Regions from separate parts of the Gordonia terrae genome, predicted to be linked through region 2. Evidence: riboswitches for the same ligand, from Rfam matches in the RefSeq annotation. Region 2 holds a riboswitch; the other holds the start of a gene.

Region 1 (7,252 bases), 2.7 Mb from region 2:
AGGCCTCGCGAGCCCCGACACCGTGGCACGTCGTCGTCGCACCGGATTCGTTCAAGGGCAGTGCATCCGCGCACGAGATCGCGGCGGCGATCACCACCGGCTGGCTGCAGGCCCGCCCGTCCGACCGTCTGACCGTGCTGCCCCAGGCGGACGGTGGCGAAGGGACGCTGTCGGCGATCGCCTCGTCGACCGCGGACTCGCGCTGGCACGTCGTCGGCAGACCGGTGTGCGGACCAGACCGCCGGCCCGTCGAAGCCCGCTGGCTCGAACTGCCCGGTTCGGTCGCCGTCATCGAACTCGCGGAGTCGAGCGGCCTTCCCCTGATGGCGCACCCGGCGCCGACCCGGGCGACGACCCGCGGGCTGGGACAGGTGATCATGGCCGTTCTGAGCACCGGCGCACGTCGAATAGTCGTCGGCCTGGGCGGATCGGCATCGACCGACGGCGGGGTCGGGGCCCTGCTCGAACTGGGCCTGCGCCTCTATGACGACGACGATCGGCCGGTCCACGTCGTCGATGCGCTCGATCTCGAACGCGTGACCCGAATCGACTCCACCGGACTCGCCGCCCTCCCACCCGATGGGGTCGAGATCCTGACCGACACGACGGCCACATTGTGCGGACCGGCCGGGGCGGCACACACGTTCGGCGCACAGAAGGGCGCCGACCAGCCGACGCGTCGGGCTCTGGACCGTGCGTTACACCACTTCGGCGGTGTCATGGCAGACCATTTCGGGATCAGCGCAACACAACCCGGCGCCGGCGCCGCGGGCGGAACCGGCTTCGGACTCCTGGCGTGGGGAGCGACGCAGGCCCCCGGGGCACTGCGGGTCAACGAGCTCACCGGATTGACCGCGGCACTGCCCACCGCAGATCTCGTCATCACCGGCGAGGGCTGCTACGACCGCACCTCGTCGACCGGGAAACTCGTGGGAACCGTCCTCCGGCACTGCGCCGAACGAGGTGTGCGTTCGCTGGTTGTGGCCGGACGGTTCGACGCCCGCCCGCCGGACCTCGCGGTGGAACTGTCGGCGGTGGCCGGTTCGGCGGAGGCCGCCATGGCGGATCCCACCGCGCACGCGGCCGCGGCGGTCAGGGGGGTGGCCACGTCCGTCAACGAAGCGAAACCGATTTCTTGATTCCCGTTGCAGCCGGCCCGACGCCGGCGGCCGCCGGGCCGAGCCGATGAGGAGTACGACGACATGACCGACCCGATCGCAACCAACTCCACTCCCCTGAGTCTGCACGTAGGGGACACCGCGACCTTCACCAAGACCGTCGGCGAATACGACGTATACGGATTCGCGGGCATCACCGGCGATTTCGCGCGCAATCACATCGACCGCTCGTACATGGAGGCCGGTTCCTACGGCGAGCGCATCGCCCACGGAGTCCTGATCCTGGGTCTGTCCTCGACTGCGTCGACCGAGATCGCGGCACGTGCCGGCGAGCGCGCGGTGTCCTACGGCTACGACCGTGTCCGCTTCGTCGCGCCGGTCTTCCTCGGGGACACGGTCACCATCACCTACACAGTCGACCGGATCGATGATGCCGACCAGAAGTCGCACTCGTCGATCGTCGCGACGAATCAGCGCGGCGAGACCTGCATGGTGGCCACCCATGTCCTGAAGTTCCTGCCGCACAACGATTCCGCATCCTGAGCCGTCCGCCTCGACGACCCACCCCGACCACCCGATCCGTCCGTCCCACCAGGAGAGCTCGTGCACACACCTCGAATCCTCACCGCCCGCCAGGCTGCCGACCTGATCCACGACGGCGACACCATCACGGTCAGCTCCTCGTCGGGTCTCGGCTGCCCGGACGCCGTCCTCGCCGGTATCGGCACACGGTTCGACGAGACCCGTTCGCCCGCCGGGATCACCAGCGTTCACAGCATTGCCGCGGGCGACATGTGGGGGATCAAGGGCATCGACCATCTCGCCCGTCCCGGCCTGCTCCGCCGCGTCGTCGCCGGTTCCTATCCGTCCGGTCCGTCGAGCGCCGACCCCCCCGCGATCTGGCAGATGATCGAGAACAACGAGGTCGAGGCCTACAACCTTCCGTCGGGCATTCTGTTCCAGCTCCATCGGGCCGCGGCCGCCAAGCAGCCCGGGGTGCTGTCGCAGGTCGGCATCGACACCTTCGTCGACCCCCGCGTCGGAGCCGGACGGATGAACACCATCACGCCGAACGCCTACGTCCGGGTGCAGGAGATCGACGACCAGGAGTGGCTGTTCTACGAGGCGCTGGTTCCCGACGTCGCCGTCATCCGCGCGACCACCGCCGACACCCACGGCAACCTCACCTTCGAAGAAGAGGCCTCGCCCCTGGGTGCGCTCGACCTCGCCTACGCCGCACACAACAACGGCGGGGTGGTCATCGCGCAGGTGAAGTACCTGGCCGAGGGCGGCAGTCTCGCACCGCAGGCGGTCCGGGTACCCGGCATCCTCGTCGACGCCATCGTCGTCGTGCCCGACCAGCTACAGACCACCCAGACCCCGTACGACCCCGCCATCTCGGGTGAGCTGCGACGCCCACTGAGCACCCTCGACCCCGTCCCCTTCTCCTTGGAGAAGATCATGGCGCGTCGCGCCGCTGCGGAGTTGCGATCCGGCGAGATCGCCAACATAGGTTTCGGCGTCTCGGCACTCGTCCCCCACGTTCTCGTGGAAGAAGGTCTTCCACAGGCAGTCTCGTGGGTGATCGAACAGGGCGCGGTCGGCGGTGTCCCGCTGCTCGACTTCGTTTTCGGCGTATCGCAGAACCCCGACGCGATCATGCAGAGCTCGGATCAGTTCACGCTGTTGCAGGGAGGCGGGTTCGAGCATTCGCTGCTCTCGTTCCTCGAGATCGATCGGCACGGCAACGTCAACGTGCACAGCCTGCCCAAGCGGCGTCATGTCACCGCGGGCCTCGGCGGCTTCGTCGACATCACCACGGGAGCACCCTCGATCGTCTTCGTCGGCTCGTTCACCGCGGGCCGTCGTGACATCGGGATCGGGAACGGCCGGCTGGACATCCGAGCCGACGGTCCGCACACCAAACTGGTCGCCGACGTCGACTCACCGACCTTCTCGGGCCGGCGAGCGATCGAGAAGGGTCAGCGGGTCCTCTATGTCACCGAGCGTGCGGTCCTCGAACTCCGGCCGGCAGGCATCACCGTCGTCGAGATCGCTCCCGGCGTGGATCTACAGCGCGACGTACTCGACCGCTCGGAGTTCGAGCTCCTCGTCGACCCCGACCTGCGCACCATGGCCTCGGGCCTGTTCTCGCCGGACCGCATGGGGCTGACCCTCGACCTCCAGCCTGCGCATTCGCGCATCCGCGCGCTGGACTGAGGACACCCGGACCGAGGCCGGACCGTCAGGCCACGCGGTGCCGCTGCTCGGCGAGAACCGGCAGGATCTGTTCGCGGATGCGCACTTCGGTGGCCGCGCCGTCGATCGGGACCAGGATCACCGCGTCGGCGACCTCGGCCGCGTAGATGTCGCGGACCAGCGTGATCAGTCCGTGGGTGGTCCCGATGTAGCGGATGGTCCCGGAGCTCGCCTCCGACGACGCGACCACCGCGGCAGCGGCCGCCGCACGCGCCGACGCGGCATCCGGCGCGACGGCCACCTCCACCTCCAGGGCGACAACGAATCTCGCTTGATCGTGGCTGCCGGCCCGGAGCAGGGAACGCGCCCGCTGCGCATCGCGAAGGGTCTCGCGTCGCACGACGATCGGAAATGTCTGTGCCAGTTCGTCTCCGGCGACGGCGACCTGAAATCCCGGCCGGCCGATGCTGATCGGGGCCGTCGGTGGGGATGTCGGTGCGGGGACCACGGTGCCGCGGTCTGCACGTGCGTCGAGTTCGATGGTCATCGTGTCACCCCTCGTTCGAGTTCGGTCGGATCGTCTGTTCGGTCAGTGCTTGCGGTCAGGGCGCGTAGCGCGTCGAGCAGCCGGTCGATGTCATCGGAGGTGGTTCCCGCGCCGAAACTCGCGCGAACCGCGCCGGCCGGATGACCGAGACGTCTGAGCAGCGGGTGGGCACAGAACCGGCCGTCGCGCACACCGATGCCGTGTTGTGCACTCAGATACTCCGCGACGACCCGCGGTGCGATGCCGTCGACGGTGAAGCCCGCGATGCCGACCCGATCGGTGGAGTCGGCGAAGATCCGCAACGGCCGCACCCCGTCGATCGCGGCCAGTCCCCCGTCGAGACGCTCGGACAGGCGCGCCTCGTGCAACCCGATCGCCTCCGGCCCGAGGTCGGCGAGTGCGCGACAGGCCCGGGCGATCGACACCGCGCCGAGCACGTTCGGCGAGCCGGCCTCGTGGCGGGCGGCCCCGGTGTGCCAGGTGACCCCACCGGCACTCGGACCCAGGTCGACGTCGGCGGTCGCACCGCCGCCGGCAAGGTAGGCATCGGCGGCGTCGAACCAGTCCCGGCGGCCGATCAGGACTCCGGCGCCGAAGGGCGCGTACGCCTTGTGTCCGGAGAAGGCCAGGTAGTCGATGCCGTGACTGACGATGGCCACGGGTCGGTGCGCGACGAGCTGCGCGGCGTCGACCAGGATGCGGGCCCCGTGCCGGTGGGCGATCGACGCGAGCCGGCCGATCGGCAGCACCTCGCCGGTGACGTTCGACGCCGCGGTGACCGCGAGCAGCGAGGCCGGCGCCGACGCGAGCTCGACCTCGAGCGCGACCAGGGTGTCCTCGATGGTGTCGCAGGCCGGGACGACCCGGGCCCGGTTGCGACCGTCGCGCGGCGCGCACCACGGCAGCAGGTTGGCGTGATGCTCGATGTCGAGCACCACGACGTCCCCGGGGGTGATGTGGGCGGCGAGGTTGATGGCGTCGGTGGTGTTGCGGGTGAAGACGACGGTGTCGTCGACCCGCCCGCGGACGAACTCGCGCACGGTCTCCCGAGCGTCCTCGTACCGGGCGGTCGTGACCTGCGACAGGTGGCCGGCACCGCGGTGGACACTCGCGTACTCGCCGAGCCCCTCGGCGACCGCGGCGGCCACCGAACTCAGTGCCGGCGCACTCGCCGCGTAATCGAGATTGACGTATCGCGTCGTCCCGCCGCCGGCCAACGGTACGGTCACGTCGGCGCCGAGGACCGGGGCGAGACCGGGAACGGCCGGGCGCGCACGGTGGTCGAGACCGACGACGTGGGCATCGACAGACTCGTGGCCGACAGTTCTCGGTGCTGACAGGACAGCGGTCATGGCAGGAGCTCCTCTGAATTTCCGCGCTTGCCGCGTCCGGTCGGTACGCGGCCAGGTCGTCACCCGGAGCACCCCACCGCGGAGGAGGGTTGCCGACCAGCGAGCCGGGGCTTGTCACTGGCACTCATGACCTACGAACCAGAGTCGTCGATGCCGCGCAGACGTGTCAATTTTCACTCAGCGTGATCCGAAGTTAGGGCACACTTACCTGTAGCGTGTCAGGGGTGTCAGCGACTGATGTGTTCGTGTTGTCCCGCCCGCACGGCACCGTGCGGGGCCGGGGCGCCGTCCGGGGTTTCACCGATGTCGATGCGGCCTCGGCCGCGCTGCGTTCCGGCGAGGTCGGCGCGCTGACCGGCGCGATCCCGTTCGATCTCGCCGACCCGGCCGCGCTGGTGGTGCCCGAGGTCCTGGACTTCGACGACGCACCGCTGGCCGGCGGACCGCCGCTGTCGCGAATCCCGCTGTCGACCACCCTGCACCCCACCGCGGATGAACACCGCGAACGGGTGGCGCACGCCGTCAAACGCATCGTTGCCGGCGACGTCGGCAAGGTGGTCCTCGCCCGCAGCGTCGACATCGTGCTCGACCGAGAGGTCGCGCCAGGCGAACTCCTCGATGCCCTCGCGGGCGGGAACGCCGGGCACAATGCGTTCGGCGTCGACCTCGGCGCGGCCACCGGCTCCGGGTCGTGGTTGTTCGGTGCGAGTCCCGAAGTGCTGCTGCGGAAGTCGGGATCGGTCGTCACCTGTCACCCGTACGCGGGGTCGGCGCCCCGATCGCCGGATCCGGTCGTCGACCGCGCGGTCGCCGACGGATTGTTCTCCTCGGCCAAGGATCTCGCCGAACACGCGTTCGTCGTGGATCATCTGCGGGACCGGCTGTCGCATCTGTGCGACGACGTCGACGCGCCGTCGACCCCGCGCCTGCAGTCGACCGGTGAGGTGTGGCATCTAGCCACCCCGATCCGCGCGACGCTCCGCGACCCCGCCACCACCGCACTGGATCTCGCGCTTCTGCTCGGACCAACCCCCGCCGTCTGCGGCACACCGAGTGATGTTGCGGCACAGATCATCCGAGAGGTCGAGGGGGAACGCGGCTTCTATGCGGGAGCCGTCGGCTGGTGCGACGCCGCCGGCGACGGCGAGTGGATGGTGACCATCCGGTGCCTCGAACTCGAGGCAGATCGTCGCAGCCTCCGCACGTGGGCCGGGGGCGGCATCGTCGAACACTCCGATCCCCAGGGCGAGCTCGAGGAGACCGCGTTCAAACTCCGCACGGTCTTGAACGCGTTGGGAATCGACGGCCTCGAATAGCCGCGTCCGGGCGGCGCCGGCTCAGCCCAGCGCCTGGTCCAGATCCCCGAGCAGGTCGTCGACCCCTTCGAGCCCGACCGACAGCCGCACCACCGAGTCGCTGAGGCCGATGGCAGCGCGTCCGTCGGGCCCCATCGCACGATGCGTGGTGGTCGCCGGGTGGGTGATCAGCGACTTCGAGTCACCGAGATTATTGGAGATGTCGACGATCTGCAGGCCGTTGAGCACCTCGAAGGCGCGCTTCTTGCCGTCGATGCCGTCGTGGTCGTTGAGCTCGAAGGTCACCACGGTGCCGCCGCCCGACATCTGCGACTTCGCGAGATCGTACTGCGGGTGAGATTGCAGGAACGGGTATTTCACCCACCGCACGCGCGGGTCGGCCTCGAGGAAGTCGGCGATCCGGAGCGCGGAGGACACCGAGGCGTCGACGCGTAGGCGCAGTGTCTCCAGACCCTTCACCAGCGTCCAGGCGTTGAACGGACTCAGCGCGGGACCGGTGTGGCGCATCAACTGCTGGACCGGCCCGTCGATGTACTCCTTGGCGCCGAGCACGGCTCCGCCCATGACGCGGCCCTGTCCGTCGATGTGTTTGGTGCCCGAGTACACGATGACGTCGGCGCCCAGATCGAGACCACGCTGCAGCAACGGCGTGGCGAAGACGTTGTCCAGCACCACCTGTGCGCCCGCGGCGTGCGCGAGTTCGGAGACCTTCACGACGTC
Region 2 (7,252 bases):
TTCAACGCGGCGGCCAGGGTCTGCGCGTCAGCAGCCACATCCATCAGCCTGGTCTGCAGCGCGGGCAGCATCGCCGTACCGGTGAGCGCCACCATGTACGTGAGAAACAGCGCTGCCCAGGCGTTCTCAGCCAGCACCGCGAACGCGCCGAGCGATAGGGCGCTGGCGGCGAGGCCACCGAGGATCGCCACCGACACGCTGCGGTCGGCGATGTAGCCGCCGACGAAGTTGCCGGTCACCATGCCCAGTCCGTACAGCATGAGCGCGAAGGGCACGACCGACACCGACAGCCCGGTGTCAGTGGTCAACGCCGAGTTCAGATACGTGTAGAACGCGAACATCCCGCCGAATCCGACGGTCCCGATGACGAGGGTGAACCAGACCTGGGACCGCTTGAGTGCACCGAGCTCGGTGAGCGGATCGGTGGTCTTCATCCCGGTGAGCGCCGGAAGGGCGCGCATCAGTGCGAAGACGGTGGCGACCCCGATGACGACGACGATCGCGAACGCCGACCGCCAGCCGAAGGTCTCCCCGAGCCAGGCGGCAGCCGGCACGCCGAACACGTTGGCAACCGACAGACCGAGCATCACCTGCCCCACGGCCTTGGCGCGATTCCGCGGGCCCGCGAGGTGAGCGGCGACCAGCGCCGCGACGCCGAAGTAGGCGCCGTGTGGCAGACCGGCCACGAACCTCGCCACCAGCAGCAGCCCGTAGTCCGGCGCGAGAACCGTGGCCAGGTTGCCCACGGTGAACGCCACCATCAAACCGATGAGCAACGTGCGTCGAGACATCCTCGCGGTGAGCGCCGCGATCAGCGGAGCCCCCACCACCACACCCATCGCGTACGCCGAGATGACATGTCCGGCAGTCGGTTCGGACACTCCGAGCGAGCCGGCGATGTTGGGCAGCAGACCCATCGCGACGAACTCGGTCGTACCGATCCCGAAACCGCCGAGAGCGAGGGCGAGAATCGTCCAGCGACGTACCCGGCGGGACACGCCGACCGAGACGGCCCCCTCGGGACGGTGGACCTCCGGAGCGGCGAGCCGATCCGTCAGCGAGACGTCGGCCGGGGCATCGGTGGTGGAAAGAGCGTCAGACACGGTTGATGCCAACCGTGTCCGAGACGCCCTGATTCCGGACACGGCGGTGAGTTCATTCACACCCCCCTGCCCGCGCGGTCATCGCATCGGCCGGGTCGCAGTCGGGCGCCGCGACCGTGCGCCCCGGATCAGCTGCCGGCCTCGGCGCCGCCGCCCCCGGACCCGTCTCCCGCCGGGGCCGTGTCGGCCGCCTCCGGGTCGTCTCCGGGCGGCTCGTCCCCCGCCGGTTCCTCCCCGGCCGGTTCCTCCCCGGCCGGTTCCTCCCCGGCCGGTTCTTCTCGGGACGGTTCGTCCCCGGACAGCTCGCCCGACGACGGATCGGTGGCGGCCGGGACCTCGTCGCGGACGGGCGCCGGGGCGGGATCCTCGTCGGGCGCCTCGACACCGCTCGCGTCGTCGGTGCCGGCGGGTCCCCCGGGAGTGTCGGCGGTCGGGTCGGCCGGGGCCGGTGGCGGCGCCACCGAGTCGTCGGATCCGGTGGCCGGTTCGACCCGAACCGGTTCGATGACGTCACCGGTTGCGGTCGCGAGCCTCGTGAACGTCGACGACCGCAGACTCGACGCATCCGCCGCGAGAACCGTGACGGTGCCGGCCTGTGGCGCCACCGGTCCGACGATCGTTCCCGCCCAGTACCGCACGAAGTTCACCGGGAGCAGGACGATGCTGCGGAGGCTCGCGGCCAGGGCGGTGGCTCCGTCGACGAATCTCGCCGGCGACAGCGTCAGGATCCCCTGCAGGATGTCCTCGAAGACGAACAGATCCGGCAGATAGGCGCCATATCCGAGCTTCGGCAGCGGTGGCAGGAGGTCCTGCACGAGCCGGATCACCGGCTGCAGGTTCGCGAGTTCGATGCCGTACGGCAAGTCGATCGTCGGACGACCGGACAAGAAGTCCCCGATGTCACCGGAAAATCCCAGATCGCGCGCCCACCCCTGAACGAGTTCGGCGAATGCGGAATCGGCGGTGACCACGCACACCGCGGTCCCCGGATCGCAGCGAACGGTCCGCCCGTCGTTCCACGTCGATGTGCGCGGATCCCGATACATCTGGAACGGATAGAGGTTGTGCTTGGTGAAGTAGCCGAGCAGGCCGTCGATCGCGCCGATCGGGTCGTGGATCGGATCCGGCAGGTCACAGATGGGATCGCCATCGATGCAGACCGACACCACCCGGCCCTCGAGGTCTCCGAACCCGCCGTCGGTCTCGGACGCACCTCGTGCCCCTGCCATCGTCAGACCCGGGATGATCCCGATCAGCGACAACTCGATACCGCGGCCGGTCTTGTCGCCGGAGCGGCGGGGATCCGCGTACAGCTCGCCGGAGATGTTCCCCGTCACGATGTCCACCAGAACCGGATTGCCCTGCTCGTCGAGCATGACGTCGCCGTTCTCGTCGGTCGCGACGACCTGCTCGACGTTGCGACCGTTCCCGATGTCGGCGAGTACGTCCCCGGCGACACGGGCACCCTGGGAATAGCCTGCGACCACGATGTCGGCGCCTGCTCCGCATCGTTGCTGATAGCCGGCGATCGCCGACGCCGTCGCACTCGTGCCCTGTCCGGTGCTGTCGTCGTATCCGGCGGCACCGAGTGGCCAGAGCGTGGTCGGGTAGTCGACGTGGATCACGTCCTTGGGCGCGGCGAGATAGGGACTTCCCGGGTCGTCCTCGATGACCACCTCGCCGTTCTCCACCGTCGGCACCTTGCCGGTGTAGCGCTGCTTCACACCGACGAGATGGGCGCTCTCCGGGTCGTTGGTCCCGGCCACGATGATGACCGCGCCCGAGTCGCTGCATTCGGCGGCCGTCGCGGGAGGGGCCCCGGACAGGCTGAGAGCTGCCGCGACCGCCAGGGCGGTCAGAGCGGCGATCGTGAGCGAGGTCCGTCGGGTTCGGAGACGAGCGATCGCGGCCATGGGGCGCTCCTGTGCGAACCCGGACCACCCGATCGGAATCCTCCGACGCAGCCGGGGCTGGTCCGAACGCTAGATCCGCGACGGTGAAACCGACAGCACGCTGAGGGACGCTAACGACCGTGACCTGGCACTATGCCCCTGACCACACGTGATTTCACTCGGTCGGAGGACAGCTCATGCCACCTTCGGACCGCGCTTGGAAAGTGTTGGACGCGGCCTGACCGGGACGGTTCTCCGGCACTCACATCCGTGTTATATCCTTGTCGCCAGGTCATGAGCATCAGCGTCAAGCCCCGGCTGGCTGATCGGCAACCCTCCAACCGCGGTGGGGTGCTCCGGGTGATGACCGGGTTGTGGGATCGCAGCGACGATCCCCGGCAAGCGCGGGTCCGAAGGTCGGACCCCACCAGGGTCGAGTTGGCCCTGCCGACCGTAGAAAGTGATCAATCGCCATGTCTGATGCCCCTGACGGCACTTCCGCCGACGGCACCTCCCCAGTGGACAACTGGAGCTTCGAGACCAAGCAGATCCACGCCGGACAGGCCGCCGATGCGGTGACGAACGCGCGGGCGCTGCCGATCTACCAGACGACGTCGTACGTCTTCAACGACACACAGCACGCCGCGAACCTCTTCGGGCTCGCCGAGCCGGGCAACATCTACACCCGCATCATGAATCCGACCCAGGATGCCGTCGAGCAGCGGATCGCCGCACTCGAGGGTGGCGTCGCCGCGCTGCTCGTGGCATCGGGCCAGGCCGCGGAGACCTACGCGATCCTCAACATCGTCGAGACCGGCGGCCACGTGGTGTCGAGCCCGCGCCTGTACGGCGGCACCTTCAATCTCTTCCATTACACGCTGCCGAAGCTGGGCGTCGAGGTCACGTTCGTCGACGATCCCGAGGATCCGGCGTCGTGGCAGGCCGCGGTCAAGGACAACACCCGCGCGTTCTTCGGTGAGTCGATCTCCAACCCCAACAACGAGATCCTGGACATCCCCGGCATCTCGGAGGTCGCCCACCGCAACGGCGTACCGCTGATCATCGACAACACGGTCGCCACGCCGTACCTGATCAATCCGCTGGCCCACGGGGCCGACATCGTCGTGCATTCGGCCACCAAGTACATTGGCGGCCACGGCACGGCGATCGGCGGCGTCATCGTCGACGGCGGGACCTTCGACTGGCGTGTCCAGCGCGACGGGAAAGACCTGTTCCCCGGTTTCACCACCCCGGACCCCAGCTACCACGGCGCGGTCTTCGCCGACCTCGGGGCGCCCGCGTTCGCACTCAAGGCCCGCGTGCAGTGGTTGCGTGACACGGGTGCGGCCATCGCGCCGTTCAACGCGTTCCTGCTCGCGCAGGGTTTGGAGACCCTGAGCCTGCGCATCGAGCGCCATGTCGCCAACGCGCAGAAGGTCGCCGCCTTCCTCGAGGGACACGGCCAGGTCGAGTCGGTGGCGTACGCCGGCCTGGAGTCCTCCCCCTGGTACAAGCGCGGCCAGGAACTGGCCCCCAAGGGTCAGGGCGCGATCATCGCCTTCGAGATCACCGGCGGCGTGGACGCCGGCAAGAGGTTCGTCGACGCGCTCAGCCTGCACAGCCACGTCGCCAACATCGGCGACGTGCGCTCGCTGGTGATCCACCCGGCCTCGACCACGCACAGTCAGTTGACCCCCGAGGAGCAACTCGCCGCGGGCGTGACCCCCGGACTGGTCCGACTGGCCGTGGGCATCGAGGGAATCGACGACATCCTGGCCGACCTCGAACAGGGATTCGCGGCGGCCAAGTGAAACAGGTGAGGCAGCTTTGTCGGTGAGTATCGACCTGAACGCGACAGCGTCTGATCAGCCCGATTGGGAGTCTCTCCCGGACGGGGAACTCGTCGGCATCCCGATCGGGTCGCTGCCTCTCGACAGCGGAGCACGGATCGACGACGTCACCCTGGCGTTCCAGCGCTGGGGGACGTTGTCGCCGTCCCGCGACAACGTGATCCTCACTCTTCATGCGCTGACGGGTGACTCGCATGTCACCGGCCCCGCCGACGCCGACCACGACTCGGCCGGATGGTGGGACGGGTTGATCGGGCCCGGGCAGGCCATCGACACCGACGAGTGGTGCGTCATCTCTGCCAACGTCCTCGGGGGATGCAAGGGGTCCACCGGCCCGGGTTCCATCGCCCCCGACGGCCGTCCGTGGGGTTCGCGTTTCCCACAGATCACCGTCCTCGACCAGGTCCGCGCCGAGGTGGCACTCCTCGATCGCCTCGGAATCACCAGCGTCGGTGCGGTTCTCGGCGGGTCGATGGGTGGCGCGCGCGCCCTCGAGTGGGTCATCGAGTACCCCGACCGGGTGCGCAGTGCACTCGTCCTCGCCGTCGGCGCCCGCGCGACCGCGGACCAGATCGGTATCCAGTCCGCTCAGATCGCCGCGATCAAGGCCGACCCGGACTGGCGCGGTGGCGACTATCACGGCACTGGACGAATCCCGTTGCAGGGCATGGGAATCGCTCGTCGAATCGCCCATCTCATGTACCGCAGCGAACCCGAGCTCGACAGCCGATTCGCGAACGACGCCCAGGGCGACGAGAATCCGCTGACCGGCGGGCGCTACGCGGTGCAGAGCTACCTCGACCATCAGGCGTCGAAGCTGATGTCGCGCTTCGACCCGGCGAGCTACGTCGTCCTCACCGAGGTCCTCAACCATCACGATGTCGGGCGCGGTCGCGGCGGAGTCGCCAAGGCGCTCAACGCATGCACCGTTCCGGTGATCGTCGGGGGAATCGACTCCGACCGCCTCTACCCGATCCGGCTCCAGGTCGAACTCGCCGAGGAGCTGGGCAACTGCGTCGGCGGCCTCCAGGTCGTCCACTCCGACACCGGTCACGACGGCTTCCTGACCGAGTTCGACGCCATCAGCGATCTACTCAAGCGCACAGTCGAACTCGCGCGACGCGACGCCTGAGGGCGTCCCGATCCGGCCGTCGGCGACCTCTCGTCAGCGCGGCGCGGGAACCGTGGGCACCGGACTGCTGGGCTGAGGCGACGGCGGGATCTGCGGTGCCGACTCCCCGCCCCGATCAGCGGGCCGCCCTGAGTCGGGCACCGACGGCGCCTGGGTCTCCCCCTGGGCGCGCGTGCTGCTCGGCCGTGCCGAACCGGTGCGCGGAGACTCCGGCGTCGGCGTCGTATACGTCGGAGGCGGAGGCGTGGGCGCGGCGCTCGGCGGGAGGAAACCCGGCGGCAACAGTTCCGGCGGGATCGTCGGCGTCGATCCGGGCGGGAACGGCAACTCCGGCCACGGGAACGGCGACAGCGTGCGGGTGCTGGTGCTCGTCGACGGGCGCGTCGGCGGCAACTCCGTGGTCGCCCAGGCCGGCGGATCGTTCCAGCCGGTCTGCGGCACGGGCTGTTGGGTCGGGACAGGGGCCACGACGGTCGGCTCGACGGGCTCATCCGGAATCCGGGTGATCGGCTGCGAGGGGGGTCTCGGGGCGACCGGCGGGTCGCTGTCACTGGTCGCCGCGGCCGGTGGCACGCTGCTGCTGACCGAGGGCTGCGGATCAACGGCCGGACGATCCGCGAATGACGAGCTCACCGCGTAGATCGTCATGAGCGTGGCGGCGATGACGGCTCCGGCGACCGCGATGGGTGTCGCGGAGAGCCACTCACGTTGCGGTTTGCCGCCGATGAACGCCAGACGCGCTGCGCCCGAATAACTCTGGAGTGCAAGCAGGGCTGCGCCGGTGGCCACGACCAATTCCGGAGCGGTCGGACCGACAACTTCCAGATCATGCCCAGATGCGATCGTGCGCACCGCGGGAAGGTTGGCGAGGCCGCCGATGAAGATCACTGCGTCCGGCCGTACGCCGCGCGATCGTGCGGCGTCGATGTACCGGGTGAACACCTCTCTCGCGTCCCGGATCATCGGCTCGATCGCCTGCTCGACATGCGCCGCCGACAGCGTCACGCGCCCCGCGCCCGCCGAGACCGCCACCACGGACTCGGCCGCGGACGAAGTCCCGCCGTAGGAGATCTCTTCCTTCGCGGTCCGGCAGGCGCTGCGCAACTCGCTGCGATCGGCCCGGGTGCGGCCGGCTTCACCGAGGGCCGGGTTGTCCGCGGTCAGCTGGTCGACGATGGATCGGTCCAGGCGACGGCCGCTCAGAACCGTCGAGTGTTCGGGATTGCCGATCCGGCCCTCGCGGGGGTCGACGGTGTAGAGAGACATACCGGTGTC

The links. A riboswitch is a leader RNA that binds a small molecule or an ion and turns the genes downstream of it on or off. The one in region 2 is predicted to bind S-adenosylmethionine.
Region 1: it holds a riboswitch for S-adenosylmethionine, as region 2 does, so the genes downstream of both, BCM27_RS20785 (aminotransferase class V-fold PLP-dependent enzyme) here and BCM27_RS09115 (bifunctional o-acetylhomoserine/o-acetylserine sulfhydrylase) in region 2, are expected to answer to the same signal.

What each region holds. Positions count from the first base shown of each region.
Region 1 covers NZ_CP016594.1:4,690,058-4,697,309, forward strand. The annotation lists gene BCM27_RS20765 (glycerate kinase family protein) at 1-1,139, shown strand, start outside; gene BCM27_RS20770 (MaoC family dehydratase) at 1,203-1,661, shown strand; gene BCM27_RS20775 (acyl CoA:acetate/3-ketoacid CoA transferase) at 1,722-3,338, shown strand; gene BCM27_RS20780 (hypothetical protein) at 3,364-3,864, opposite strand; gene BCM27_RS20785 (aminotransferase class V-fold PLP-dependent enzyme) at 3,861-5,216, opposite strand; SAM riboswitch class IV at 5,235-5,348, opposite strand; gene BCM27_RS20790 (isochorismate synthase) at 5,456-6,532, shown strand; gene BCM27_RS20795 (O-succinylhomoserine sulfhydrylase) at 6,554-7,252, opposite strand, start outside.
Region 2 covers NZ_CP016594.1:2,006,319-2,013,570, reverse strand. The annotation lists gene BCM27_RS09125 (MFS transporter) at 1-1,103, opposite strand, end outside; gene BCM27_RS09120 (cutinase family protein) at 1,232-3,016, opposite strand; SAM riboswitch class IV at 3,286-3,406, shown strand; gene BCM27_RS09115 (bifunctional o-acetylhomoserine/o-acetylserine sulfhydrylase) at 3,469-4,806, shown strand; gene metX (homoserine O-acetyltransferase MetX) at 4,823-5,977, shown strand; gene BCM27_RS09105 (Hsp70 family protein) at 6,011-7,252, opposite strand, start outside.